2 linked regions of the Variovorax paradoxus genome follow. The protein of the gene in region 1 binds, or shares a complex with, the protein of each later gene. Links are inferred from orthologs where the notes say so. Each region holds a gene or a part of one and is shown on either strand. Other genes may lie near its edges. The genes, in order: secA and secY.

Evidence for each region.
Region 2: the proteins of secA (region 1) and secY are in contact, whole or in part, in a crystal structure (PDB 3DIN), measured with the Thermotoga maritima proteins. The link is inferred for Variovorax paradoxus from one-to-one orthologs. Residues at the interface, in WP_004082002.1 of Thermotoga maritima: Glu261, Ala262, Arg263, Lys300, Ala301, Arg302, Thr303, Ile304, Ile305, Leu323, Tyr324, Asp325, Pro326, Val329, Ser330, Tyr333, Ile336, Lys340, Phe345, Val349, Glu363, Phe364, Tyr374, Ser375, Gly376, Gly377, Glu393, Ile395, Thr482, Ser483; in WP_004081795.1 of Thermotoga maritima: Glu108, Gly109, Glu110, Glu111, Ala236, Glu237, Arg238, Arg239, Ile240, Thr241, Ile242, Gln243, Tyr244, Ala245, Arg246, Arg247, Val248, Thr249, Gly250, Arg251, Arg252, Val253, Tyr254, Gly256, Ala257, Ser258, Thr259, Tyr260, Leu261, Pro262.

Annotation. Positions count from the first base shown.
Region 1 is NZ_CP091716.1:5,870,575-5,886,582, reverse strand. What follows is about bases 5,234-8,590. They hold secA (preprotein translocase subunit SecA), read left to right. Parts: upstream 5,234-5,603; coding sequence 5,604-8,390; downstream 8,391-8,590. Other genes in these bases: argJ (bifunctional glutamate N-acetyltransferase/amino-acid acetyltransferase ArgJ), read left to right, coding at 8,421-8,590; L3V85_RS27350 (hypothetical protein), read right to left, coding at 5,234-5,434. Outside these bases: L3V85_RS27375 (pyridoxal-phosphate dependent enzyme), read left to right, coding at 1-1,177; L3V85_RS27370 (Bug family tripartite tricarboxylate transporter substrate binding protein), read left to right, coding at 1,194-2,174; L3V85_RS27365 (helix-turn-helix transcriptional regulator), read right to left, coding at 2,187-2,813; L3V85_RS27360 (threonine synthase), read left to right, coding at 2,909-4,057; L3V85_RS27355 (ornithine cyclodeaminase family protein), read right to left, coding at 4,077-5,063; more of L3V85_RS27350, read right to left, coding at 5,126-5,233; more of argJ, read left to right, coding at 8,591-9,650; L3V85_RS27335 (ATP-binding protein), read left to right, coding at 9,647-10,522; L3V85_RS27330 (NUDIX domain-containing protein), read left to right, coding at 10,519-10,953; L3V85_RS27325 (acyltransferase family protein), read left to right, coding at 11,040-13,004; L3V85_RS27320 (acyltransferase family protein), read left to right, coding at 13,023-14,996; L3V85_RS27315 (DNA gyrase inhibitor YacG), read right to left, coding at 15,008-15,217; cell division protein ZapD, read right to left, coding at 15,214-15,969; L3V85_RS27305 (hypothetical protein), read right to left, coding at 16,000-16,008. UniProt on the Escherichia coli protein: Required for protein export, interacts with the SecYEG preprotein conducting channel.
Region 2 is NZ_CP091716.1:6,815,027-6,823,567, forward strand. Bases 930-3,837 are described here. They hold secY (preprotein translocase subunit SecY), read right to left. Parts: upstream 3,087-3,837; coding sequence 1,773-3,086; downstream 930-1,772. Other genes in these bases: rpsK (30S ribosomal protein S11), read right to left, coding at 930-1,180; rpsM (30S ribosomal protein S13), read right to left, coding at 1,193-1,558; rpmJ (50S ribosomal protein L36), read right to left, coding at 1,582-1,695; rplO (50S ribosomal protein L15), read right to left, coding at 3,114-3,545; rpmD (50S ribosomal protein L30), read right to left, coding at 3,557-3,739. In the rest of the region: rpsD (30S ribosomal protein S4), read right to left, coding at 20-643; more of rpsK, read right to left, coding at 776-929; more of rpsE, read right to left, coding at 3,838-4,282; rplR (50S ribosomal protein L18), read right to left, coding at 4,301-4,666; rplF (50S ribosomal protein L6), read right to left, coding at 4,681-5,214; rpsH (30S ribosomal protein S8), read right to left, coding at 5,239-5,634; rpsN (30S ribosomal protein S14), read right to left, coding at 5,655-5,960; rplE (50S ribosomal protein L5), read right to left, coding at 5,969-6,508; rplX (50S ribosomal protein L24), read right to left, coding at 6,520-6,852; rplN (50S ribosomal protein L14), read right to left, coding at 6,866-7,234; L3V85_RS32025 (esterase-like activity of phytase family protein), read left to right, coding at 7,486-8,541. UniProt on the Escherichia coli protein: The central subunit of the protein translocation channel SecYEG. Consists of two halves formed by TMs 1-5 and 6-10.

The sequences.
Region 1 (16,008 bases):
GGCCTCTTCTTCGGGCGCTTTGCCGGGCATGGTCCGAGACCGAACGCCCAAGCCCCTGCGGAACCCACGCCTGCGCGGGCTGCAGTGCCTGCGATGCGATGCGCTCTACCCGATCACGCTCACGCACGACGGCTGTTCGGCCTGCAAGCGCGAGGGCGTTCATGTCGCGCTGCGCGCCAGCTACCTGCCCGACGGCCCGGTGGAAGCGATGCCCATGCCCTATGCGCCCGGCTTCACGCTGGGGGAGGGCAACACGCCGCTGCAGCAGATGCCCGAGCTGGCAAAGCAGTTCGGCGTGGCCAGCCTGGCGCTCAAGGACGAGTCCTGCAATCCGACCGGCTCGCACAAGGACCGCATGACCGCCGTGGGCGTGGCTCAGGCCTTCGACTTCGATGCGCACACGCTGGTGCTGGCCTCGTCGGGCAACGCGGCGGTGTCTGCGGCGCACTACGCCTGGGCCGCGGGCCTGGGCTGCGAGGTGGCCACCTACGAGGGCATGCCGGCCACCTATGCGCGGCAGCTCGATGCGCTGGGCGCGCGGCGCTATGTGTTCGCCGACAACGCGGGCCGCTGGGCCTTCGTGCGCGAGCGTTCGCAGTACCCCGGCTACTTCGCGCTCACCAACTACCGCCTGCCGGCTCTGGGCAGCGCGCCGCTGGCCATAGAAGGCTACAAGCCCATCGCCCTCGAATGCGTGACCGACGGCGGCCTGCCCGATCACATCGTGATTCCCACCGCGCGGGGCGACCTGGCGTGGGGCATCTACGCGGGCTTTCGCGACCTGCTGGCGGCGGGGCGCATTGCACGGCTGCCCAAGTTGTGGCTCGTGGAGCCCTTCGCGCGGCTGTCGTGCGTGCAGGCGGGCGGCGCGATCAATGGCAGCTACCCCGGCCACACCGCGCAGTTCTCGACCGCCGGCGCCACCGTGACCTACCTGCAATGGCAGGCCGCGACCGCCACCGGCGGCAGTGCCGTGGTGGTGGGCGACGAAGAGGCCCGCGCCGCACGCCGCCTGCTCACCGCCGCCGGCGTGAGCGCCGAGCTGTGTTCCGCCGGCAGCCTTGCCGCGCTGAAGCAGCTGCGCGAGAGCAACGCCATCGAGGCCGGCTCGCGCGTGGTGCTGATGCTGACCGCCAGCGCGTCGAGCGATCCGAGCTGGCCCGATCCCGCACCCTGATTCCTTAGGAGTTCCCATGCCGACGATGAATCGCCGGGCCGTTCTGGCCGCCGGCCCCGCGACCCTGCTCGCCGTAAGCCTGCCCGCCTGGGCTGCCTACCCCGACAAGCCGATCAAGCTCGTCGTGCCGTGGGCCGCGGGCGGCAGCACCGACGCCATCGCGCGGGCGATGGCGCAGCGCATGAGCCAGACCATCGGCAGCCCGGTGATCGTGGACAACAAGCCCGGCGCCGCCGGCATGATCGGCACCGACGCCGCCGCCAAGGCCGCGCCCGACGGCTACACCATCGCCATCGTCGAGCTGCCGCACGCCATCGCGCCGGCGGTGACCGCCAAGCTGCCCTACGACCTGCTGCGCGACTTCACGCCCGTGACCATGATCGGCACGTCGCCGCTGGTGTTCTTCGCGGGCATGGAGGACGACAGCAGGGACTTCAAGACCTTCCTGCGCACGGCCGCCGCCAAGGCCGCGCCGCCGGCCATCGCGCACAGCGGCGCGGGCACGGTGAGCCACCTGGCGGCGGAACTGCTCGCGAGCCGCACGAAGATCAGGTTCAACATGGTTCCGTACCGCGGCTCGGCGCCCGCGCTCACCGACGTGGCCGCCGGCACGGTGGCGGGCCACTTCGCGACGATGGCCAGCGGCTCCAGCCTGCTGGGCGCGAACCGCATCCGGCCGCTGCTGGTGACGAGTACGCAGCGGGTGAACATTCCCGGCCTGCAGAACGTGCCCGCGCTCGCGGAGAACAATCTCCGGGGCCTGGAGATCGACCAGTGGTGGGCCATGGTCGCGCCGGCCACCACGCCGCTGGACGTGATCGAGAAGCTGCGCCGCGAGGCCATTGCCGCCCTCGAGCATGCGTCGGTGAAGGAGCGGCTGTCGGTGCTGGGCGTGCAGATGAAGGGCTCGACGCCGCTGGAATTGCGCGCGTTCCTGCGCGCCGAGGCCGAGCGCTGGCAGAAGGCCGCGCACGAGATCGGCCTGCAGCCCCAGTAGCCCGGAGGCGGCTTACTTTGCGTCGCTGTAGACGGTGGCGCGCGACACGCCCATGTGCGCAGCCGCGATCTCCGCGCCGCGGCGCACTTCCAGCAGGCCGGCCTTCTTCAGATCCTGCACCAGCTGCTTGCGGTCGGCCGGCTTGAGCGAGCGCGAGGTGGTCGCGCGCGCGGCCGCGAATTCGTCGATGCGCGCATGGATGCGGTCGGTGTGGTTGCCGCCGGCCTCGATGTGCTCGTGCACCTGCTTGTCGTCGATGCGGGTGAACTGCGAGATCGCGCCCTGGAAGCTCTGGAACAGCGTGAGGTCGACGTTCAGGCACAGCGCCGCCACGTACTCGCCGCTCTCGTCCTTGATGCCGATCGAGGTGCTCTTGACCTTGCGCCCGTCCGGAAAGGTGTTGGCATAGTTCGCGATCACCGCCGGGAACTCCGGGTCCTGGATGCGCGCCAGGCCCAGTTCGGTGACCGACTGGCCGACTTCCCGGCCGCTCAGGCTGTTCTCGATGGCGTAGATCGCGTTCTTCGGATTGCTCAGGTCGTGGACCACCACCTCGCAGAAAGGCGCGAAGGTCTGGCCCAGGCCTTCGGCCATGTTGCGCAGCATTTCGAGCACCTGCTTGTTCGACTTCTTTTTCATGGCATGGAATGTATCCAGCGCTGGACTAAAAATCCAAATTATACAAATAGTATAAAACTGGATGTATTATCCAGTTTTGGCCGATGGAGTCGCGAATGACCTCGAAAGAACGCGCGCGCTACGTCGATCCGCGCACCGGCAAGCATCACGAACTGTCGGAGCGCCGCTGGCGCTCCGACGACGGCAATCCGATGCTGGTCACGCCGTTGCCCGGCATCTCGCGCGACGACATCGATTCGCGTGAGCGTTCGCTCTGGCGTTATCGCGCGGCGCTGCCGGTGGTCATCGAGAGGCCGGCGAGCATGGGCGAGGGCTGTACGCCGCTGGTGCAAAAGCGCTGGGGCGGGCTGGAGCCGTATTTCAAGCTCGAATGGTTCAACCCGACCTGCAGCTTCAAGGACCGGGGCGCGGCCGTGATGATGTCCTTCCTGCGCCAGATCGGCGTCGACGCGGTGCTGGAGGACAGCTCGGGCAATGGCGGCGCGGCCATTGCGGCCGCCGGTGCGGCGGCGGGCATGCGCGTGAAGGTGCTGGCGCCCAGCTACACGCCGGCGCCCAAGGTGGCGCAGATCCGCGCCTTCGGGGCCGAAGTGCAACTGGTGCCGGGGCCGCGCGAGGAATCGGAGTACGAGGCGGTGCGCCAGTCGGAATCGATCTTCTACGCGAGCCACAACTGGCACCCCTTCTTCCTGGAGGGCACGAAGACGCTGGCCTACGAGCTGTGGGAAGACCTGGGCTTTGTTGCGCCCGACAACGTGGTGATTCCGACCGGAGCGGGCAGCAACGTGCTGGGCTGCTGGATCGGCTTCAAGGAGCTGCTGGCGGCGGGGCAGATCAGCAAGCTGCCGCGCATCTTCGTCGCGCAGCCGCTGAACTGCTCGCCGATCGACGCGAGCTTCGTGGCGGGCGTGGACACGCTGGTGGAGCGCGCCGTGCAGCCGACCATCGCGGAAGGCACAGCGATCAAGCGGCCCGTGCGCCTGCGGGAAATTTTGCAGGCGCTGCGCGAGACCGGCGGCAAAACGGTGGCGCTGACCGAGGAGCAGATCGCCGCTGCGGTGCGCCAGTTGGCCGCGAGCGGGCTCTACGCCGAGCCGACATCCGCCTCGGCCGCGGCGGCCATCGACGTGCTGGCGCAGCGCGGCGACATCCGCGCTGGCGAGACGACGGTTGCATTGCTGACCGGCACGGGCCTGAAGTCGACGCAGTTCATGACCGGGCTGTTCGGCGGCGAGACCGCATAGAGCGCCGCCGCGGCCCGGCTCACCAGGGCCAGGCGATGCGCGTGCCCGAGCTTGTTTCGTCCGCCTGCGCGTGCAGCAGGCGCGCGACGGTCAAGTCCTGCAGTGCGAGGCCGGTCATGTCGAAGACGGTGATGTCTCCGGGGGCTCGCTGGAAGCTTGTTTTTCCGCTCAGCAGGTCGCCGAGTTCGGTGACTGGCGTGTCGGGTGCCCATTGGGTTTCGCCGATCTGCCGGGCCTGGGTGCTGTCGTCGACGAAAAGCCGGGCGCGCGGCAGCAGGCCTTCCGGCAGCTCGCGCTTGCCTCGGGTATCGGCGCCGACGCAGTTCAGATGGGTGCCGGGCTGCACGGCCTCCAGCTCGAAGAGGGCGCCGCCGCCCGGCGTGGCGGTGATCACCACGTCGCTTCGAGAGACGGCCGCGTTGCGGTCGGCGGCGGGGGCGATGTTGCAGCGCCCGGCAAAGATTGCTTCGAATGCCGGCTTGCGCTGGCCGTCGGCGCTCATATAGAGAACGTCGCTCAGAGAGGGCAGCAGGCGCAGCGCGAAGTCGAGCTGGATGCGTGCCTGCACGCCGGTGCCGAACAGGCACAGCCGGGTGCTGTCGGGCCGCGCGAGCTGCTGCAGGCCCAGCCCGCCCGCCGCGCCGGTGCGAACGGTCGTGACCGCGTTGCCGTCGATCACGCACAGGGGGCGGCCAGTGGCGGGATCGATCAGCAGGATCGTCGCCTGGTGCGGCTCGCCGCCGCGCTGCCGGTTGGCGGGCCAGAACCCGGCCGCCTTGAAACCGAGCAGTCCCTGGGCCTGCACGTCGCCCGACTTGATGCCGAACACGCCGCCGGTCTTCAGCGGTTCGCGCACCACCGGGAACACCCGGCCTTCGCGCTCGCTGTGCAGGACGAAGGCCTCGCGGACGGCCCGGAGCACGTCGTCGGGCGAGAGCAGGGTGTCGACCTGGTTCTTGTCGAGCAGAAGGAGCCGGGCGTCGGCGGGGGCGGTGGATGGCGTCATCTGGAAATATTATCCAATTCCAGACGAAAAATATAGGACCACCCGCCCACCCATCCATTCAGTCAGCGGCCTGTATGCACCTTGATGCGGATGCTCGCGACGTCCCAGCCCCGGTTCTTGAGCCGCGTCACCAGCATCGGGGCCAACTGGCGCAGCTTGGCGGCGGCGGCGCTGCCCTGCACCAGCAGGCACCACACATCGCCCTCGGCCGGGCCGGCCTGTATAGCCCCGCGCATGGCGGGTGGAATCAGGCCCTCCACGGCTTTCAGCCGCTCCGCCGTGTCGCGGGCGCGCGCCATCAGGCTGCCCAGGGTGGGCGAGCCTTCCGCGGCTTGCTGCAGCGAAATCGGAGGTGGCGTGCGGCGATACATGGGTAATCCAGGGGTTAGAAACAAGACAGCTAAAATGCCCGGTTTGCCGACGTTCGCGCCGGAAAAAAGGCCGCTTGCTTTCATTGAAAGCGCGCCCAACTGCTTTCACCATATCTTAGGGAATCCGGTCGAAGTGCCTGTCGCGTCAGGCGCCCGCCCATCTCCACCCATGGCAACCAACTTCCTGACCCAGATTTTCGGCAGTCGCAACGATCGGCTCCTCAAGCAGTATCGCAAGACGGTGGAACGCATCAATGCGCTCGAACCCGAGTTCGAGAAGCTCAGCGACGAGGCACTGCGCGCCAAGACGCAGGAGTTCAAGGACCGCATCGCCAAGGGCGAGACCGTCGACGCCCTGCTGCCGGAGGCTTTCGCCACGGTGCGCGAAGGCTCCAAGCGCGTCATGAAGATGCGCCACTTCGACGTGCAACTGCTGGGCGGCATGGCGCTGCACAACGGCAAGATTTCCGAAATGCGCACCGGCGAAGGCAAGACGCTGACCGCCACGCTGCCGGTGTACCTGAATGCGCTGACCGGCAAGGGCGTGCACGTGGTCACGGTGAACGACTACCTGGCCAGCCGCGACGCGACCTGGATGGGCCGCCTCTACAACTTCCTCGGCCTCACCGTCGGCATCAACCTGCCGCAGATGCCGCGCGAGGAAAAGCAGCAGGCCTACGGCAGCGACATCACGTACGGCACGAACAACGAGTACGGCTTCGACTACCTGCGCGACAACATGGTCTACGAGCCCGGCGACCGGGTGCAGCGCGGCCTGAACTACGCGATCGTCGACGAGGTGGACTCGATCCTGATCGACGAGGCCCGCACGCCGCTGATCATCAGCGGCCAGGCCGAAGACCACACCGACCTCTACCTGGCCATCAACAAGGTGGTGCCGCTGCTGACCAAGCAGGAAGGCGAAGCCGACCCGCGCACCGGCGAAGGCGTCACGGTGCCCGGCGACTTCACGGTCGACGAGAAGACGCACCAGGTCTTCCTGACCGAAGACGGCCACGAGAACGCCGAGCGCATCCTGGGCGAGTTCAAGCTGCTGCCCGAAGGCGCGTCGCTCTACGACCCGGCCAACATCACGCTGATGCACCACCTGAACGCGGCGCTGCGTGCCCGTCACCTGTACCACCGCGACCAGCATTACGTGGTTCAGCAGGGCGAAGTGGTGATCGTCGACGAATTCACCGGCCGCCTCATGACCGGCCGCCGCTGGAGCGACGGCCTGCACCAGGCCGTGGAAGCCAAGGAAGGCGTGGAGATCCAGGCCGAGAACCAGACGCTGGCCTCGATCACCTTCCAGAACTATTTCCGCCTGTACGGCAAGCTCGCCGGCATGACCGGCACGGCAGACACCGAAGCCTACGAGTTCCAGGAAATCTATGGTCTGGAGACCATGATCATTCCGCCGAACCGCATCAGCAAGCGCGACGACCAGCTCGACCGCGTCTACAAGACGACGCGCGAGAAGTACGAAGCCGCCATCCAGGACATCCGCGAGTGCTACGAGCGCGGCCAGCCGGTGCTGGTGGGCACATCGTCCATCGAGAACTCCGAAATCATCGACGGCCTGCTCGAGAAGGCGGGCCTGCCGCACCAGGTGCTGAACGCCAAGCAGCACGCCCGCGAAGCCGACATCGTGGCGCAGGCCGGCCGCACGAAGATGATCACCATCGCGACCAACATGGCCGGCCGCGGTACCGACATCGTGCTGGGCGGCAACATCGAGAAGATGATCGAGGCGATCGAGGCCGACGAGGGCCGCGACGAAGCAGCCAAGAAGGCCGACATCGAGCATGTGCGCGCCGAATGGACCAAGGACCACGAGTTCGTGAAGTCGCTCGGCGGCCTGCGCATCATCGCGACCGAACGCCACGAATCGCGCCGCATCGACAACCAGCTGCGTGGCCGTTCGGGCCGCCAGGGCGACCCGGGTTCGTCGCGCTTCTACCTGAGCCTGGACGATCCGCTGATGCGCATCTTCGCGGGCGACCGCGTCAAGGCGATCATGGACCGCCTGAAGATGCCCGACGGCGAAGCCATTGAGGCCGGCATCGTCACGCGCAGCATCGAGAGCGCGCAGCGCAAGGTCGAGGCGCGCAACTTCGACATCCGCAAGCAGCTGCTCGAGTACGACGACGTGTCGAACGACCAGCGCAAGGTGATCTACCAGCAGCGCAACGACATCCTCGACGCGGGCGACCTCACGGCGCAGATCGCCGGCCTGCGCGAAGGCTGCTTCACCGACCTCGTGCGCCAGTACGTGCCCAGCGAATCGGTCGAGGAGCAGTGGGACCTGGCCGCGCTGGAGAACACGCTCTTCACCGAGTGGGGCATCGACATGCCGCTCAAGAAGGATGTCGAGGCCGCGGAAGCCATTGCCGACGAGGACATCGTCGAGAAGGTGCTGCAGCACGCCAACGAAACCTTCGACGCGAAGGTGGCGCTGATCGGCCAGGAGAATTTCACCCAGTTCGAACGCATGGTGCTGCTGCAGAGCATCGACACCCACTGGCGCGAACACCTGGCCTCGCTCGACTACCTGCGCCAGGGCATCCACCTGCGCGGCTATGCGCAGAAACAGCCCAAGCAGGAATACAAGCGCGAAGCCTTCGAGCTCTTCGGCCAACTGCTCGACTCGGTCAAGAACGAAGTCACGCGCCAGCTGATGACGGTGCGCGTGCAATCGGGCGAACAGCTCGAGGAAGCCGCAGAAGCGCTCGAGAGCCGCGGCGAGAACGTCACCAACATCACCTACACCGCGCCGACGGAAACCGGCGAGGTCGAGGTGCGCGTCGACGAGGAAAGCCAGCGCCGCGCGGCGGCCGCGGGTGCCGGCGCCCTGAGCGCCGAAGCCCTGGCCTTCGCCCGCGTCGGCCGCAACGACCCGTGCCCCTGCGGCAGCGGCAAGAAGTACAAGCAATGCCACGGCAAGCTGACCTGACCAGATCCGGAACCTAAGAAGAGACATCCCATGCCCGTGAACCTGTCTGCTCCCGATCCCGCCGCGCTGTTCGCGGTGCCTGGTGTCCGCATCGGCGTGGCCGAAGCGGGCGTGCGCAAGGCCAATCGCAAGGACCTGACCGTCGTGCTGATCGACGAAGGCGCCGCGGTCGGCGGCGTGTTCACCCAGAACCGTTTCTGCGCCGCGCCGGTGCAGGTCTGCCGCGAGCACCTGGCCGCGAACCACGGCATCCGCGCGATGGTGATCAACACCGGCAACGCGAACGCCGGCACGGGCGAAGACGGGCTGATGCGCACGCGCTCCACCTGCATCGCGCTCGCGCGCAAGCTGGAAATCTCGCCCGAGCAGATCCTGCCGTTCTCGACCGGCGTGATCATGGAGCCGCTGCCGGTCGACCGCATCGAAGCCGGCCTGCCGGCCGCGCTGGCCGATGCCGACGCCAACCACTGGGCGCGCGCGGCCGAAGGCATCATGACCACCGACACGATCCCGAAGGCCTTCAGCCAGCAGGCGCAGGTCGGCGGCGCGACCGTCAGCATCACCGGCATCAGCAAGGGCGCCGGCATGATTCGCCCGAACATGGCGACCATGCTCGGCTTCATGGCGACCGACGCGAAGATCGACCCGTCGCTGGTCCAGCCGCTGGCCAGGCTGCTGGCCGACGCCTCGTTCAACCGTGTGACCATCGACGGCGACACCTCGACCAACGACTCGTTCGTGGTCATCGCGACGCAGAAGGCGACCAACGCCACCATCACCTCGCTCGATTCGGCCGACGGCAAGGCGCTGGTGTCCGCCATGCAGAACGTGGCGCGCCAGCTGGCACAGGCGATCGTGCGCGACGGCGAGGGCGCGACCAAGTTCATCACCGTGCAGGTCGAAGGCGGCCGCAACGCCGCGGAGTGCAAGCAGGTGGCCTATGCCGTGGCGCATTCGCCGCTGGTCAAGACGGCCTTCTATGCCAGCGACCCGAACCTGGGCCGCATCCTGGCGGCCGTGGGCTACGCGGGCATCGACGACCTCGACCAGACCGGCATCGACCTGTTCCTCGACGACGTGCACGTGGCGGTCAAGGGCGGGCGCAATCCGGCCTACCGCGAAGAAGACGGCCAGCGCGTGATGAAGCAGAGCGAGATCACGGTGCGCATCGGCCTGGGCCGCGGCGACGCCAGCGAAACCGTGTGGACCTGCGACTTCAGCCACGAATACGTGACCATCAACGCCGACTACCGGTCATGAACGAGCAGTTCCAGAAGCTGATCGAACGCGCCGAACAGCTGATCAACCGCATCGAATCGATCCTGCCGCAGCCGCTGGCGGAGCCGACCGACTGGAACGCTTCCATCGCCTGGCGCTACCGCCGCCGCAGCTCGGGCCACGGCGTGCTCGAGCCGGTAAAGCACGTGGCCGCGATGTCGCTCGATTCGCTCAAGGAAATCGACGTCCAGAAGGAAAAGATCGCGCGCAACACGCAGCAGTTCGTCGAAGGCAAGCCTGCCAACAACGTGCTGCTGACGGGCGCGCGGGGCACCGGCAAGTCGTCGCTCATCCGCGCCTGCCTGCAGACCTACGCGCCGCAGGGGCTGCGCCTGATCGAGGTCGACAAGGCCGAGCTCACCGACCTGCCCGACATCGTCGAGGTGGTCTCGCAGCGGCCCGAGAAATTCATCGTGTTCAGCGACGACCTGAGCTTCGACGAGGGCGAGCCGGGCTACAAGGCGCTGAAGTCGATCCTCGACGGCTCGATCGCGGCGTCGACGCCCAATGTGCTGATCTACGCGACCAGCAACCGGCGCCACCTGCTGCCCGAGTACATGAAGGACAACCTCTCGTACACCCACACCGAGGACGGCGAAGTCCATCCCGGCGAGGTGATCGAGGAAAAGATCTCGCTGTCGGAGCGCTTCGGCCTCTGGGTGAGCTTCTATCCCTTCAGCCAGAACGAGTACCTGACGATCGTGGGGCAGTGGCTCTCGTCGTTCGGCGCGGACGAAGCCGCCATTGCCGCGGCGCGGCCCGAGGCGCTGGTCTGGGCGCTGGAGCGCGGTTCGCGCAGCGGCCGCGTGGCCTACCAGTTCGCGCGGGACTACGCAGGGCGGAGCAACGCGTGAGCGAGCCGCGCAAGCACACGGAAGTCGCCGTCGGCGTGCTGATCCGCCTGTCGGACGACGCGCTGCTGCTTTCCACCCGGCCCGAAGGCAAGGCCTACGCGGGCTACTGGGAGTTTCCCGGCGGCAAGATCGAGGCGGGCGAAACGGTCGAGCAGGCGCTGCGGCGCGAGCTGCAGGAAGAACTCGGCATCACCATCGACGGCGCCGAGGTCTGGAAGATCACCGAACACGACTATCCGCACGCGCTGGTGCGCCTGCACTGGTGCAAGGTCACCGCCTGGAGCGGCGAATTCGAGATGCGCGAAGGCCAGCAGATGGCCTGGCAGCAGCTGCCGTTGGAGGTGACGCCGGTGTTGCCGGGCGCGCTGCCCGTGCTGCAGTGGCTGTCCGAGGAGCGTGGGCTGCCGTTCGCGCAGCAAGACGCGGCCTAGACCCATGCCGGGCGCACGAGCCCTTCTTTCGGATCTGGAAGAAGAGGCCCGGCTCCCGGATGTTCAATGGACCCCTCGACTGATTGATGCACCCCAAGTACCGCCCCGACATCGACGGCTTACGCGCCGTCGCGGTAGCGTCCGTGGTGCTCTATCACGCGTTCCCGAGCCTGCTGCCCGGGGGATTCATCGGCGTTGACATCTTCTTCGTGATCTCGGGCTTCCTGATCACGACCATCATCCTGCAGAGCCTGGCAGCGGGCGACTTCAGCTTCAAGGACTTCTACGCCCGCCGGGTACGGCGCATATTCCCCGCGCTGGCCATCGTGCTGCTCGTTACGCTGTGTGCCGGGTGGTACCTGCTGTTGTCCGATGAGTTCGCCGAACTCGGCACGCAGACGGTGGGCGGGGCTGGCTTCGTTGCCAACCTGGTTTTCTGGGGCGAAGCGGGCTACTTCGACACGGCGGCGGAGACCAAGCCGCTGCTGCACCTCTGGTCGCTGGGCATCGAGGAGCAGTTCTATATTTTCTGGCCGTTGCTGCTGGGTCTTGCCTGGCGCAGGCAATGGCCGATCGTGCGCGTGATATTGGGAATTGCGGCAATCTCGTTGCTGGTCAATGTCGCGACGGTGCATCCTTTTCCGACAGCATCGTTCTATTCGCCGGCTTCGCGGTTCTGGGAACTGATGGTCGGGGGCATTCTGGCTTGCATGCGGCTGCGGCCGCCGAACCCCAGCCCATGGCGCAGCCACTTGCAATCCGTGCTCGGCATCGGACTGATCGTTCTGGGGCTGGTGATGATCCGCGCCATCAAGGCGTTCCCGGGCTGGTGGGCGCTGTTGCCTACGCTGGGTGCGATGAGTTGCATCGCCGCCGGGCCGACAGGTGTGCTGAACAGGTACCTGCTTTCCAACCGCGTGATGGTATGGATCGGGCTCATCAGCTATCCGCTGTACCTTTGGCACTGGCCGCTGCTGGTGTATGTCCGCCTTGTCGAAAATGATCCGCTGCATCATTCGGTGACCGCCAGGATCGCGGCCGTGATTGCCAGCGTAGTGCTGGCCTGGGCGACCTACCGATTCGTCGAGCGCTTCGTCAGGCGCCGGCAGACCACGGGGGTCTTGCGTGGACTGGTGGTCTCGATGCTGGTATTGGCGCTAGCGGGCGCAGTGGTGTCGTTCGGTGTTCCTTCTCCGCGCAACAACAATGCACAGCTTCAGGCCGTGGCCAATGCTGCGGTGGACGCCGACTACTACGGCGGCCTCACGCGCGACATGGTCGGTGACCAGCGGGTCTACAAGGCTGGAACGGGCGTGGCCGATACATTCTTCGTGGGAGACAGCCATGTGCAACAGTACGCGCCACGGGCGCTGGCCGTGACACAAGCTTTCCCCGAGGACACGCGCACCGCTTACTTCGCGACTCTGGGTTCATGCCCGCCGGTGCCTGGTGTCTTCGCGGACAAGAATGTCGATTGCCCTGAGCGGCGCAATAAGACCCTGGCCTTCGCCTACGATCCCCAGGTCAAGACGGTCGTGATCGGCGGCTGCTGGAATTGCTACTTTCTCGACTCGGGGGCGCTGGACTATTACTTCCGCGGCCCCGATGGTGTGGTGCATCCCTTCCAGAGCGGAGACGGCATCGCCCGATCGCTCGCTTCGCTGGAAGCGCTCCTGCACGACCTGTCGCAGAAAAAGAAGGTGTACCTGCTGCTGGACAATCCGGGAGGCGAGCATTTCACGCCGAGGCGATTGATTCAGGGCAACAGACTGAGGCACATCACCGCCGCGCCGACAACGCCTACGGCACCGCTTCCTGCCAATCAGAAGCAGCTCAACGACCGGCTGCTGGAGATTGCGGCCGCAAGCGGTGCGGAGCCCATCAATGCCGTGGCCACCCTGTGCAAGGACAATGAGTGCCAGAGAACCATGCCGGATGGCGATCCTTCGTACAAGGACGGGGACCATCTTCGCCTGGAGTTCACGCGAGACCACGCCACCTACATCGATCGAGTGCTGCGCAAGAGCGACGTTGCCCAGCCCGTCAGGTAGCCAAGGACCGATTGCACGATGCACCCCAAGTACCGCCCGGACATTGACGGCCTGCGCGCCATCGCGGTGGGCTCGGTGCTGGTCTATCACGCGTTCCCGAGCCTGTTGCCCGGGGGGTTCATCGGGGTCGACATCTTCTTCGTGATCTCGGGCTTCCTGATCACGACCATCCTCCTGCAGAGCCTGGCGGCCGGCGATTTCAGTTACCGGGACTTCTACGCGAGGCGCATCAGGCGCATTTTCCCGGCACTGCTTCTTGTCTTGCTGGCTACGCTGGCTTTCGGCTGGTACGTGCTGTTGCCGGGGGAGTTTTCGCAACTCGGCAAGCAGATCACGGGTGGTGCCGCCTTCTTCGCCAACCTGGTGTTCCTGGGCGAGTCTGGCTATTTCGACGCCACTGCGGAGACAAAGCCGCTTCTTCACCTGTGGTCGCTGGGTATCGAGGAACAGTTCTACATTTTCTGGCCGCTGCTGTTGGGGCTGGCCTGGCGCAAGCGCTGGCCCATCCTGCGCGTGACCCTGGCGGTGGCCGCGATCTCTTTCCTGATCAATGTGCTGACGGTGCAGCCGCATCGCGCGGCCGCCTTTTATTCGCCGCTGTCGCGTGCCTGGGAATTGATGGCTGGCGGCTTGCTCGCGGCGATGCGACTCCAGGCTGCGAACGGCTCGGCGGACTCGCGGCCGTGGGTGAGGCATGTGCAATCGATCGTCGGCGTCGGGTTGATCGTGCTGGGGCTCGTGATGACGCGCAGCACGAAGGCATTTCCAGGGTGGTGGGCGCTGTTGCCGGTATTGGGTGCGGCGAGCTGCATCGCCGCGGGACCGAGTGGCGTGCTCAACCGATATCTGCTGTCGAATCGCCTGATGGTGTGGATCGGGCTGATCAGCTATCCGCTCTATCTGTGGCATTGGCCGCTGTTGTCGTACGCGCGCATCATTGAAGGAGGAGAGCCCTCGCTCGAATTGCGCGTGGCGCTCGTCGTTGCGGCCATCGTGCTGGCATGGGGAACCTATCGATTCGTCGAGCGCTTCGTCAAGCTTCACCTGTCGACGGGGCTGCTGCGCGGCCTGGCGGGCGGCGGGGCCGCGCTAGCACTGGCCGGCGTGCTGGTGTTCCTGGGAATGCCTTCCCCCCGCAACGCCAGCCAGGCGTTGCAGGCCGTGGCGGATGCGACGCAAGAAGACAACTACTACGACGGCTTTCAGGAGGACACGCTGGGCGGACAATTCGTTTACCGCACCGGCCAGGGAAAGCACAACGTGCTCCTGATCGGGGACAGCCATGTCGAGCAATATGCGCCGCGTGCTCTGGAACTGGTACGCACCGAGCCAGCCAAGGCGCGCACCGTGTACTTCGCGACCAAAGGCTCCTGCCCGCCAGTACCGGGATTGTTCTCCCGGCTCGATGCCGGCGGCGACTGCGGCGAGCGCCGCGCCGCGGTGCTCGAGCTGGCACTGCAACCGCAGATCGACACGGTCGTGCTGGGCGCCTGCTGGAGTTGCTACTTCACGGGCACCGGCCTCCTCGTGAACTACTTTCTGGACGACAGGAAAGCCGCGCATCCGTTCGTGAGCGGGGATGGTGTCGATCTTTCGTTGAAGTCGCTAGGCGAGGTGTTGAAACGGGTCTCGGCGCGCAAGAAGGTGTATCTCGTGCTGGGCAACCCGGTGGGCCTGGATTTCGATCCGCTGAAGCAGATCCAGGGCGACCGCCTGGGAACGATGACGGCGTCGTCCGGGCGCCTCACGGCCCCGGTGCCGCAGGATCAGGCGGAGCTCAATGCGCGGTTGAAGCAGGTGGCATTGGCGAACGGAGCGCAGGTCATCGAGCCCTTTGACAGCCTTTGCGCTTCCGGCGCCTGCATCCGCAGCATGCCGGACGATGATTCGCCGGCCTACAAGGACATTGGCCACCTGCGGCCCAGATACACACGCAACTTTGCGACGTACATCGATCCGGCACTCTTGGACGAAGACGCGAACGGGAAATAGCCCGCTCGTATTTATTGGATCTTGGGATCGCCGAAGGGCTCGTCGTCCGGCGGCGCTTCGGCCGGCATCCGGAATTCCTCGCTGGCCCAGGCGCCCAGGTCGATGCCCTTGCAGCGTGCGCTGCAGAACGGGCGATAGGCGTTGCTCGGTGCGTAGATGCTGTCGCCGCCGCACGTGGGGCAGCGGACGATCCGCTCGCCTTTGTCGTTCACCGCGGTCATGCGCAGAGGGTCAGCTCGAAAGGCGCGTCGTCCGAGCTTTGGTGCAGGCGGTCGTCCTTGTCGTGGCGCATGAGACGCACCGAGACCATGAGGCGATTGCCGCTGATTTCAGGAATGAGGCCCAGCTTGGGGTCGATGCGCAGGCGCAGCAGCTGGAAGCTGCGGCCCTGGGGCAGGTTCTGCTGGAACTGGCCGTTGGTGGCGATCACCTTGTAGGGCACGTCGGCGTCGCGCAGCAGCTTGAGCAGCAGGTAAATCGACGAGGCCAGCGGCGAGAGCGTGTTCGACCAGCGTTCGAGGTCGGCCCGGCGGCTGGCCGGGGGGCGGTGCTGCCAGGCGTAGTAGGCGGGCAGGTCGAATTCGCAGGTGCCGCCCGGAATGCCGGCTCGGCTGCGGATGCTCATGAGCCACTCGTTTTCCGTCAGCGCCTGCCCGGCCTTGCCGGCCACGCCGTTGAGGGTGGTGAAGTTGCGCTCGAGCTGGCTGACGACCTGGTCGAGCACCGCTTCGGCGATGGCCGGGTTGCCGCGATAACTGTTGAAGACGGTCTTGTGCTTGTCGAGGTCGCGCAGTACGTCGGCCTTGAGGTCGGCCCGCGCGGCGACGTCCATGATCTCGAAGATCGTGATCAGGGCGTAATGGTGGGACAGCGGCGATTCAGCGGGTACCAGCTCGCCCAGGCGGCGAAACAGGTGCTCCAGCCGCAGGTAGGTGCGGATGCGCTCGTTGAAGGGGTACTCGTAAAGGATCACGCGTATCGTTTTTTCACGTCAGGTTCGAGCTCATTGCGA
Region 2 (8,541 bases), 940 kb from region 1 along the record:
CGGGTGCGGGTAGAAAAAATCAACGCGAATACAGTTCGACGATCAGCGATTCGTTGATGTCGGCTGCGAATTCGTCGCGATCGGGCACCTTCTTGAACGTGCCTTCGGCCTTGTCGGCATTCACGTCGACCCAAGCCGGGATACCGACTTGCTGGGCGAGTTGCAGCGCTTCGACGATGCGGTTCTGCTTCTTCGACTTGTCGCGCACGGCGATCACGTCGCCGGTCTTGACCAAGTACGACGGGATGTTGACCGACTGACCGTTCACCGTGATCGCCTTGTGCGACACGAGCTGGCGCGCTTCGGCGCGGGTCGAGCCGAAGCCCATGCGGTAGACGACGTTGTCCAGGCGCGATTCGAGGATGAACAGCAGGTTCGCGCCAGTGTTGCCACGGCGGCGATCGGCCTCTTCGAAGTAACGGCGGAATTGCTTCTCGAGCACGCCGTACATGCGCTTGACCTTCTGCTTTTCACGCAGCTGCAGACCGTAGTCGGAGGTACGCTGACCCGAGGTACGACCATGCTGGCCGGGCTTGGAGTCGAACTTGGCCTTGTCCTGGATGGAGCGGCGGGCGCTCTTCAGGAACAGGTCGGTGCCTTCACGGCGGGAAAGTTTGGCCTTGGGGCCGAGGTAACGTGCCACGATTTTTCCTTTGTGTCATCTGCCGCAGTTACCTGCGGGAGCCATCTGCGGAGCGCGGATGGCGGTGGGCTTAGATAAAAAAACAAATGCGCAGCCGCTTGAAAAAGCCGGCTGCGCCTTGCGGACTGACGATCAGATGCGGCGACGCTTCTGGGGACGGCAGCCGTTGTGCGGAACGGGCGTCACGTCGGCAATGGAATTGATCCGGATGCCGAGCGCAGCCAGTGCGCGCACCGACGACTCGCGACCAGGACCGGGGCCCTTGATCTCGACGTCGAGGTTCTTGATACCTTGTTCGACAGCAGCACGGCCGGCAACTTCGGAAGCGACCTGCGCTGCGAACGGGGTCGACTTGCGCGAGCCCTTGAAGCCTTGGCCACCCGACGAAGCCCACGACAGGGCGTTGCCCTGGCGATCGGTGATCGTGATGATGGTGTTGTTGAACGAGGCATGCACGTGGGCGATACCGTCCGCGACGTTCTTGCGAACCTTCTTGCGAACGCGCTGTGCGGCGTTGTTTGCAGGTGCTTTAGCCATGCTGGTCTATCCTTATTTCTTCAGGGACTGCGCAGCCTTGCGCGGACCCTTGCGGGTGCGGGCGTTGGTGCGCGTGCGCTGGCCGCGCATCGGCAGGCCGCGACGGTGACGGAAGCCGCGATAGCAACCGATGTCCATCAAACGCTTGATGTTCATCGTCGTTTCGCGACGCAGATCGCCTTCGATCGTGAACAGAGCGATCTGGTCGCGGATCTTCTCGAGATCGGCGTCGGTCAGATCCTTGATCTTCTTCGAATATTCGATGCCGCTCGCTTCGCAGATTTGACGGGCGCGGGTGCGACCGATGCCGAAGATGGCGGTCAGGCCGATTTCAGCGTGCTTGTGCGGCGGGATGTTGATGCCAGCAATACGTGCCATGTGCGTCCTCTAATACTCTTCAATCAACCCTGGCGCTGCTTGTGGCGCGGGTCGGTGCAAATCACACGCACCACACCTTTACGGCGGATGACCTTGCAATTACGGCAGATGGTTTTGACCGAAGCCGAAACTCTCATTTCATTCTCCTAAAACTGTTTAACGTGGCGGTACACCGCCCACTCACCCAATATTCTCAATACTGAAACTCACAGCCCTACGATGTCTTGAAGTTAGCCTTCTTCAGCAGCGATTCGTACTGCTGGGACATCATGTAGTTTTGCACCTGGGCCATGAAGTCCATCGTGACGACCACGATGATCAGCAGGGAGGTACCACCGAAGTAGAACGGCACGTTGTACTTCAGGATCAGGAACTCGGGCAGCAGGCAGACGAAGGTGATGTACACCGCGCCGGCCAACGTCAGGCGAACCAGAATCTTGTCGATATAGCGAGCGGTCTGGTCACCCGGGCGAATGCCAGGAATGAATGCACCACTCTTCTTCAGGTTGTCGGCCGTTTCCTTGCTGTTGAACACGAGTGCCGTGTAGAAGAAGCAGAAGAAAACGATCGCAGCGGCATACAGCAGCACGTAGATCGGCTCGCCCGGACGCAATGCGCCGGCAACGTCCTTGATCCAGCGGAAACCGCCTTCACCGGTACTGAACCAGCCGACCACCGTTGCGGGCAGCAGGATGATCGACGAAGCGAAGATCGGCGGGATCACACCGGCCATGTTCAGCTTCAAGGGCAGGTGCGACGATTGGCCGCCGTAGACCTTGTTGCCGACCTGGCGTCGCGCATAGTTCACGAGGATCTTGCGCTGGCCGCGTTCGACGAACACCACGAAGTAGGTGACCAGCACCACGACGGCGATGATGAAGAGCGCGATGATCGGATTCATCGCACCGGTCGTCACCAGCGAAGCCAGGCCGCCGATTGCGTTGGGCAGGCCCGCCGCGATACCTGCAAAGATCAGGATCGAGATGCCGTTGCCCAGGCCGCGTTCGGTGATCTGCTCGCCGAGCCACATCAGGAACATCGAACCTGCCGTCAGGCTCACCATTGCCGTGAGGCGGAAGCCGAAGCCGGGTGCGATGACCAGGCCAGCCGACGACTCGAGCGCCACTGCGATGCTGAACGATTGGAACAGTGCCAGACCCAGCGCGCCGTAGCGCGTGTACTGCGTGATCTTGCGGCGGCCGGCCTCGCCTTCCTTCTTCAATTGCTCGAAGGTCGGAAGCACGTAGGTCATCAGCTGCATGATGATCGACGCCGAGATGTACGGCATGATCCCCAACGCGAACACGGTGAAGCGCGACAGCGCCCCGCCCGAGAACATGTTGAACAGGCTCAGAATGCCGCCCTGTTGGCCCTGGAACAACGCTGCCAGCTGGTCCGGGTTGATACCCGGCACAGGAATGTGCGCGCCAATCCGGTAGACCACGAGCGCGAGCAGCAAAAAGACGAGCCGACGACGAAGGTCGCCGAACTTGCCTGTTTTTGCGATCGTTGCCGCGTTAGTTGCCACGAAGAACTTCTTTCAGTCCGATGGTGATCAGGCGATGCTGCCGCCGGCTGCTTCGATCGCAGCCTTGGCACCAGCGGTAGCGCCCACGCCCGTCAGCTTGACGGCTTTGGTCAGTTCGCCGGTCTTGACGACCTTGACGACCTTGGCGAGCTGGCCGACGAGGCCGGCTTGCTTCAGCGCCAGGATGTCCACTTCGGCCAGGCCGAGCTGCTCGAGGGCAGTCAGCGTGACTTCGGCGTTGAACTTCAGCAGGTGCGACTTGAAGCCACGCTTCGGCAGGCGACGCTGCAGCGGCATTTGACCGCCTTCGAAGCCGACCTTGTGGAAACCGCCTGCGCGCGACTTCTGACCCTTGTGACCGCGACCCGCGGTCTTGCCGATGCCAGAGCCGATGCCACGGCCAACGCGACGCTTGGCGTGCTTGGCGCCATCCGCCGGCTTGATGCCATTGAGTTCCATATCAGTCTCTCTTACAGAACTTTGACCAGATAACTGATCTTGTTGATCATGCCGCGCACCGCCGGGGTGTCTTGCAGCTCGCTCACGCTGTTGAGCTTGCGCAGGCCGAGGCCACGCACGGTCGCGCGATGCGATTCCTTGGTACCGATCGGGCTCTTGACCAATTGGACCTTGAGGGTTTGTTGTTGCGTCATTTGAATGCTTCTTTCGGCTTGCGCTTAAGCGAAGATTTCTTCGACGGTGAGGCCGCGCTTGGCAGCCACTTGACCCGCGGTCGTCGAGTTCTTCAACCCGTCGAGCGTGGCGCGAACCATGTTGTAGGGGTTCGACGAACCATGGCTCTTGGCCACGATGTCGGTGATACCCATCACTTCGAACACGGCGCGCATCGGGCCGCCGGCGATGATGCCGGTACCCTTGGGAGCCGGGTACATCACGACCGTCGAAGCACCATGGTGGCCCTGCACCTGGTGGTGCAGCGTGCCGTTCTTGATCGAAACCTTCAGCAGGTTGCGACGCGCTTCTTCCATGGCCTTCTGCACTGCAGCGGGCACTTCCTTCGACTTGCCCTTGCCCATGCCGACGCGACCATCGCCATCACCGACCACGGTGAGTGCTGCGAAACCGAGGATACGACCACCTTTCACCACCTTGGTGACGCGGTTGATCGCGATCATCTTCTCGCGCAAACCGTCCTCGGGGCCTTCGTTCTGCGTTCTTGCCTGAATCTTTGCCATTTTGAATCTCGTGTCCGGTTAGAACTGCAGGCCGGCTTCGCGGGCGGCCTCGGCCAGCGCCTTGACGCGGCCGTGGTATGCGAAACCTGCGCGGTCGAAAGCGACCTTCTCGACGCCGGCTGCCTTCGCCTTTTCAGCGATGCGCTTGCCGACGGCGGTGGCTGCGGCGGCATTGCCGCCCTTGCCCGAACCGCCGAGCGAGGTACGCACTTCGGCTTCTGCCGTCGATGCGGTTGCAATCACCTTGGAGCCGTCGTCGGAGATGACGGTTGCATAGATGTGCAGGTTGGTGCGGTTCACCGTCAGACGGGCCACGCCCTGCGTCGCGATGCGAATGCGGGTCTGGCGCGAGCGGCGAAGACGCTGTGCTTTTTTGGTCAACATCATTTTGCTGCCCCTTACTTCTTCTTGGTCTCTTTGATCACGATCTTCTCGTCCGAATAACGGATACCCTTGCCCTTGTAAGGCTCGGGCGGACGAACAGCGCGGATCTCAGCGGCGATTTGACCAACGCGCTGACGGTCAGCACCCTTGATCACGATTTCGGTCGGGGTCGCGGTGGCCACCGTGATGCCTTGCGGCATGTCGATGTTGACCGGGTGCGAATAACCGACTTGCAGGTTCAGCTTGTTGTTGGAAGCTGCGGCCTTGTAGCCGACGCCGACCAGGTTGAGCTTCTTCTCGAAGCCCTTGGTCACGCCAACCACCATGTTGTTCACCAGCTGACGGATCGTGCCGCTCATTGCGTTCGCTTCACGCGAATCGTTGGCGGGCTCGAAGTTCAGCTTGCCGTCATTGCTGACGATCTTCACCAGCGAATTGCGGGCCAGGCTGAGCGAACCGCCCGTGCCCTTGACGCTGATCTGGTCTTCCTTGATCGACACATCCACGCCTGCGGGGATGGTGATCGGCATTTTTCCTACTCGGGACATTTCAGTAACTCCTCGATGTCTCGGTTAGGCGACGTAGCACAGAACTTCGCCGCCGACACCGGAGGCGCGAGCCTTGCGGTCGGTCATCACGCCCTTGGGGGTCGTGACGATCGCAACGCCGAGGCCGTTCTGGACTTGCGGAATGGAAGCACTGGCCTTGTAGACACGCAGGCCGGGGCGGCTCACGCGCTCGATGCGCTCGATGACCGGACGGCCAGCGTAGTACTTCAGCGAGATTTCAAGTTCGCTCTTGCCGGCTTCGGTCTTGACCTGGAAGCCGTCGATGTAGCCCTCGTCCTTCAGGACTTGTGCGATTGCGATCTTCACCTTGGAAGACGGAACCGACACGGTGGGCTTCGCCACCATCTGCGCGTTACGGATACGCGTCAGCAGGTCGGCAATGGGATCACTCATGCTCATGTTGTTTGCTCCTGCCTGGCTTACCAGCTGGCCTTGGTGACACCGGGGATGTCGCCGTTGAAAGCCAGTTCGCGGATCTTGGCGCGGGCCAGACCGAATTGACGGAAGGTGCCACGGGGGCGACCGGTGATTTCGCAACGGTTGCGCTGACGCGTGGGGTTCGCGTTGCGCGGGAGCTTTTGCAGCGCCAGACGGGCAGCTGCACGCTCTTCGTCGGTCTTCTTCACGTCGTTGGAAGTCGCCTTCAGTTCCGCGTGCTTCGCAGCGAACTTGGCAACCAGCTTGTCGCGCTTCAGTTCGCGCTGGATCAAAGATGCTTTAGCCACGGATCACCTCAGTTCTTGAACGGGAAACGGAAGCCGGCGAGAAGCGCCTTGGCTTCTTCATCGGTCTTGGCCGTCGTCGTGATGCTGATATTCAGACCGCGCAGGGCATCGACCTTGTCGTACTCGATCTCGGGGAAGATGATCTGTTCCTTGACGCCGATGTTGTAGTTGCCACGGCCGTCGAACGCACGGCCGGAGATGCCGCGGAAGTCGCGAACACGCGGCAGCGCGATGGTCACGAAACGGTCCAGGAACTCATACATCTGCACGCCACGCAGCGTGACCATGCAGCCGATGGGCTGGTTTTCGCGGATCTTGAAACCGGCGATAGCCTTCTTCGACTTGGTAACCACGGGCTTCTGGCCAGCGATCTTGGTCAGGTCGGCGACAGCGTTGTCGAGAACCTTCTTGTCGGCGACTGCTTCACCCACACCCATGTTCAGGGTGATCTTGGTGAGGCGCGGAACCTGCATCGGCGACTTGTAGCCGAACTTTTCCGTCAGGTCTTTCGCGATCTTTTCGCGATAGTGTTGTTGGAGACGTGCCATGTGAGTACCTCTTAGGCGAACTTGATTTCGTCGCCGCTGGACTTGAAGACGCGAACAGCCACGCGCTTGCCGTCAGCACCCTGGGAGATCTTGATGCCCACGCGATCGGCCTTGCCGGTCGCGGCATTGAAGATCGCCACGTTGGATTGGTGGATGGGCATGGACTTCTCGACGATGCCACCGGTCGTACCCTTGAGGGGGTTTGGCTTGGTGTGCTTCTTGACGAGGTTCAGGCCTTCGATGACGACGTGCGAGTCATCCTTGCGCAGCGAGACGGTGCCCCGCTTGCCCTTGTCACGGCCGGCCAACACGATGACCTGGTCGCCTTTGCGAATCTTGTTCATGGCGTTGTTGTCCTTAGAGAACTTCGGGTGCCAGCGACACGATCTTCATGAACTTCTCGGTGCGCAGTTCGCGCGTGACCGGTCCGAAGATGCGGGTGCCGATGGGCTCCAGCTTGGCATTGAGCAGCACGGCGGCATTGCCGTCGAACTTGACGAGCGAACCGTCGGCGCGACGGATGCCCTTGGCGGTGCGAACCACCACTGCGCTGTAGATCTCGCCCTTCTTGACGCGACCACGCGGAGCGGCTTCCTTGATGCTGACCTTGATGACGTCGCCCACGCTGGCGTAACGCCGCTTGGAGCCACCGAGCACCTTGATACACAGGACGGATTTCGCGCCTGTGTTGTCGGCCACTTCGAGCCGGGATTCAGTTTGGATCATTTCTTGATATTCCCAACTTGTACCGATGTGCCTCCAGGAGGGAGACACCGCGGTCAGTCTTGGGCCCGTCGTCTGCACCTCGAACCACTCGAGGCACTTCCGCTTTGGGCTGAAAGCTTCGCCTTTTGGAAGCGAAGCCTGCGATTGTTGCACGCACTTATGCCGATGTCAACAGCCCTATTACACCACCAAGCGCTGGCACTAGACTCCGGAAGGTGCGCACTCCCGGGAAATCCACCTTTTCACCCCTGTTGCAGAACCGCCGCAGGCTGCTGGCGGGCGCGGCCGGCCTGGCTGCGCTGGGCCTGGGCGCCTGCAGGAGCGCCGCGCCGCAGCAAGACCCCGGCCGGCTGCGGCTCATGGCCGAGGCGCGCTGGGCGCACCGCCTTCATATAGAAGGCACCACGGTGGGCGGGCTCTCGGGCATCGACTACGATCCGTCGCGAGGTGAGTACCTGCTCATCAGCGATGACCGATCAGACTTCGATCCGGTGCGCTACTACACGGCGCGTTGGCCCCAACAGCAGGCCGCCCCGCCCGAGCCCACGGGCGTGATACAGCTGCAACGCCCCGGCGGCGGCCCCTGGCCCGGCCGGCGCCAGGCCATGGCCGGCCTCCCGGTTCCGGACCCCGAGGCACTGCGCCTGCGCCCCTCGACCGACACCATCCTGTGGACCAGCGAAGGCGACATCGCCCGGGGCTTCGGCCCCGCGCTGTACGAATCCACCCGCGACGGGCGCTTTCTACGCGAATTCGCCATGCCGCCGATGTTCCTGCCCGACCCGGCCAAGCGCCGCGGCCCGCGCGACAATCTGACCTTCGAGGGCGTGGCCCTCACGCCGGACGGCCGCTTCGCCTGGCTGGGCATGGAAAACGCGCTGATCCAGGACGGCCCTGAGCCCACCGCCGGCGCGCCCGGCGGCCCCTGCCGCTTCACCCAGGTCGACCTGGAAACCGGCCGCGCCGTGCGCCAGATCGCCTACGTGCCCGACGCCATTCCGCTGCGCCCGCTGGTGCCTGGCACCTATGCCGACAACGGCGTGAGCGAGATCCTGATGATCGACGCCCACCGCATGCTGGTGCTGGAGCGCGCCTATGCCACCGGCACGGGCAACTCGCTGCGCCTGTATGAAATCGACACCCGCGCCGCCAGCGACGTGCTCTCCACCGACACGCTCGCCCCCGGCAATCACCGCCCGGCCGCCAAGACCCTGGTGGCCGACTTCGCCGCCCTCGGCCTGTCCCGCCTCGACAACACCGAGGGCATGTGCTGGGGTCCACCCCTGCCCGACGGCAAGCGCATGCTG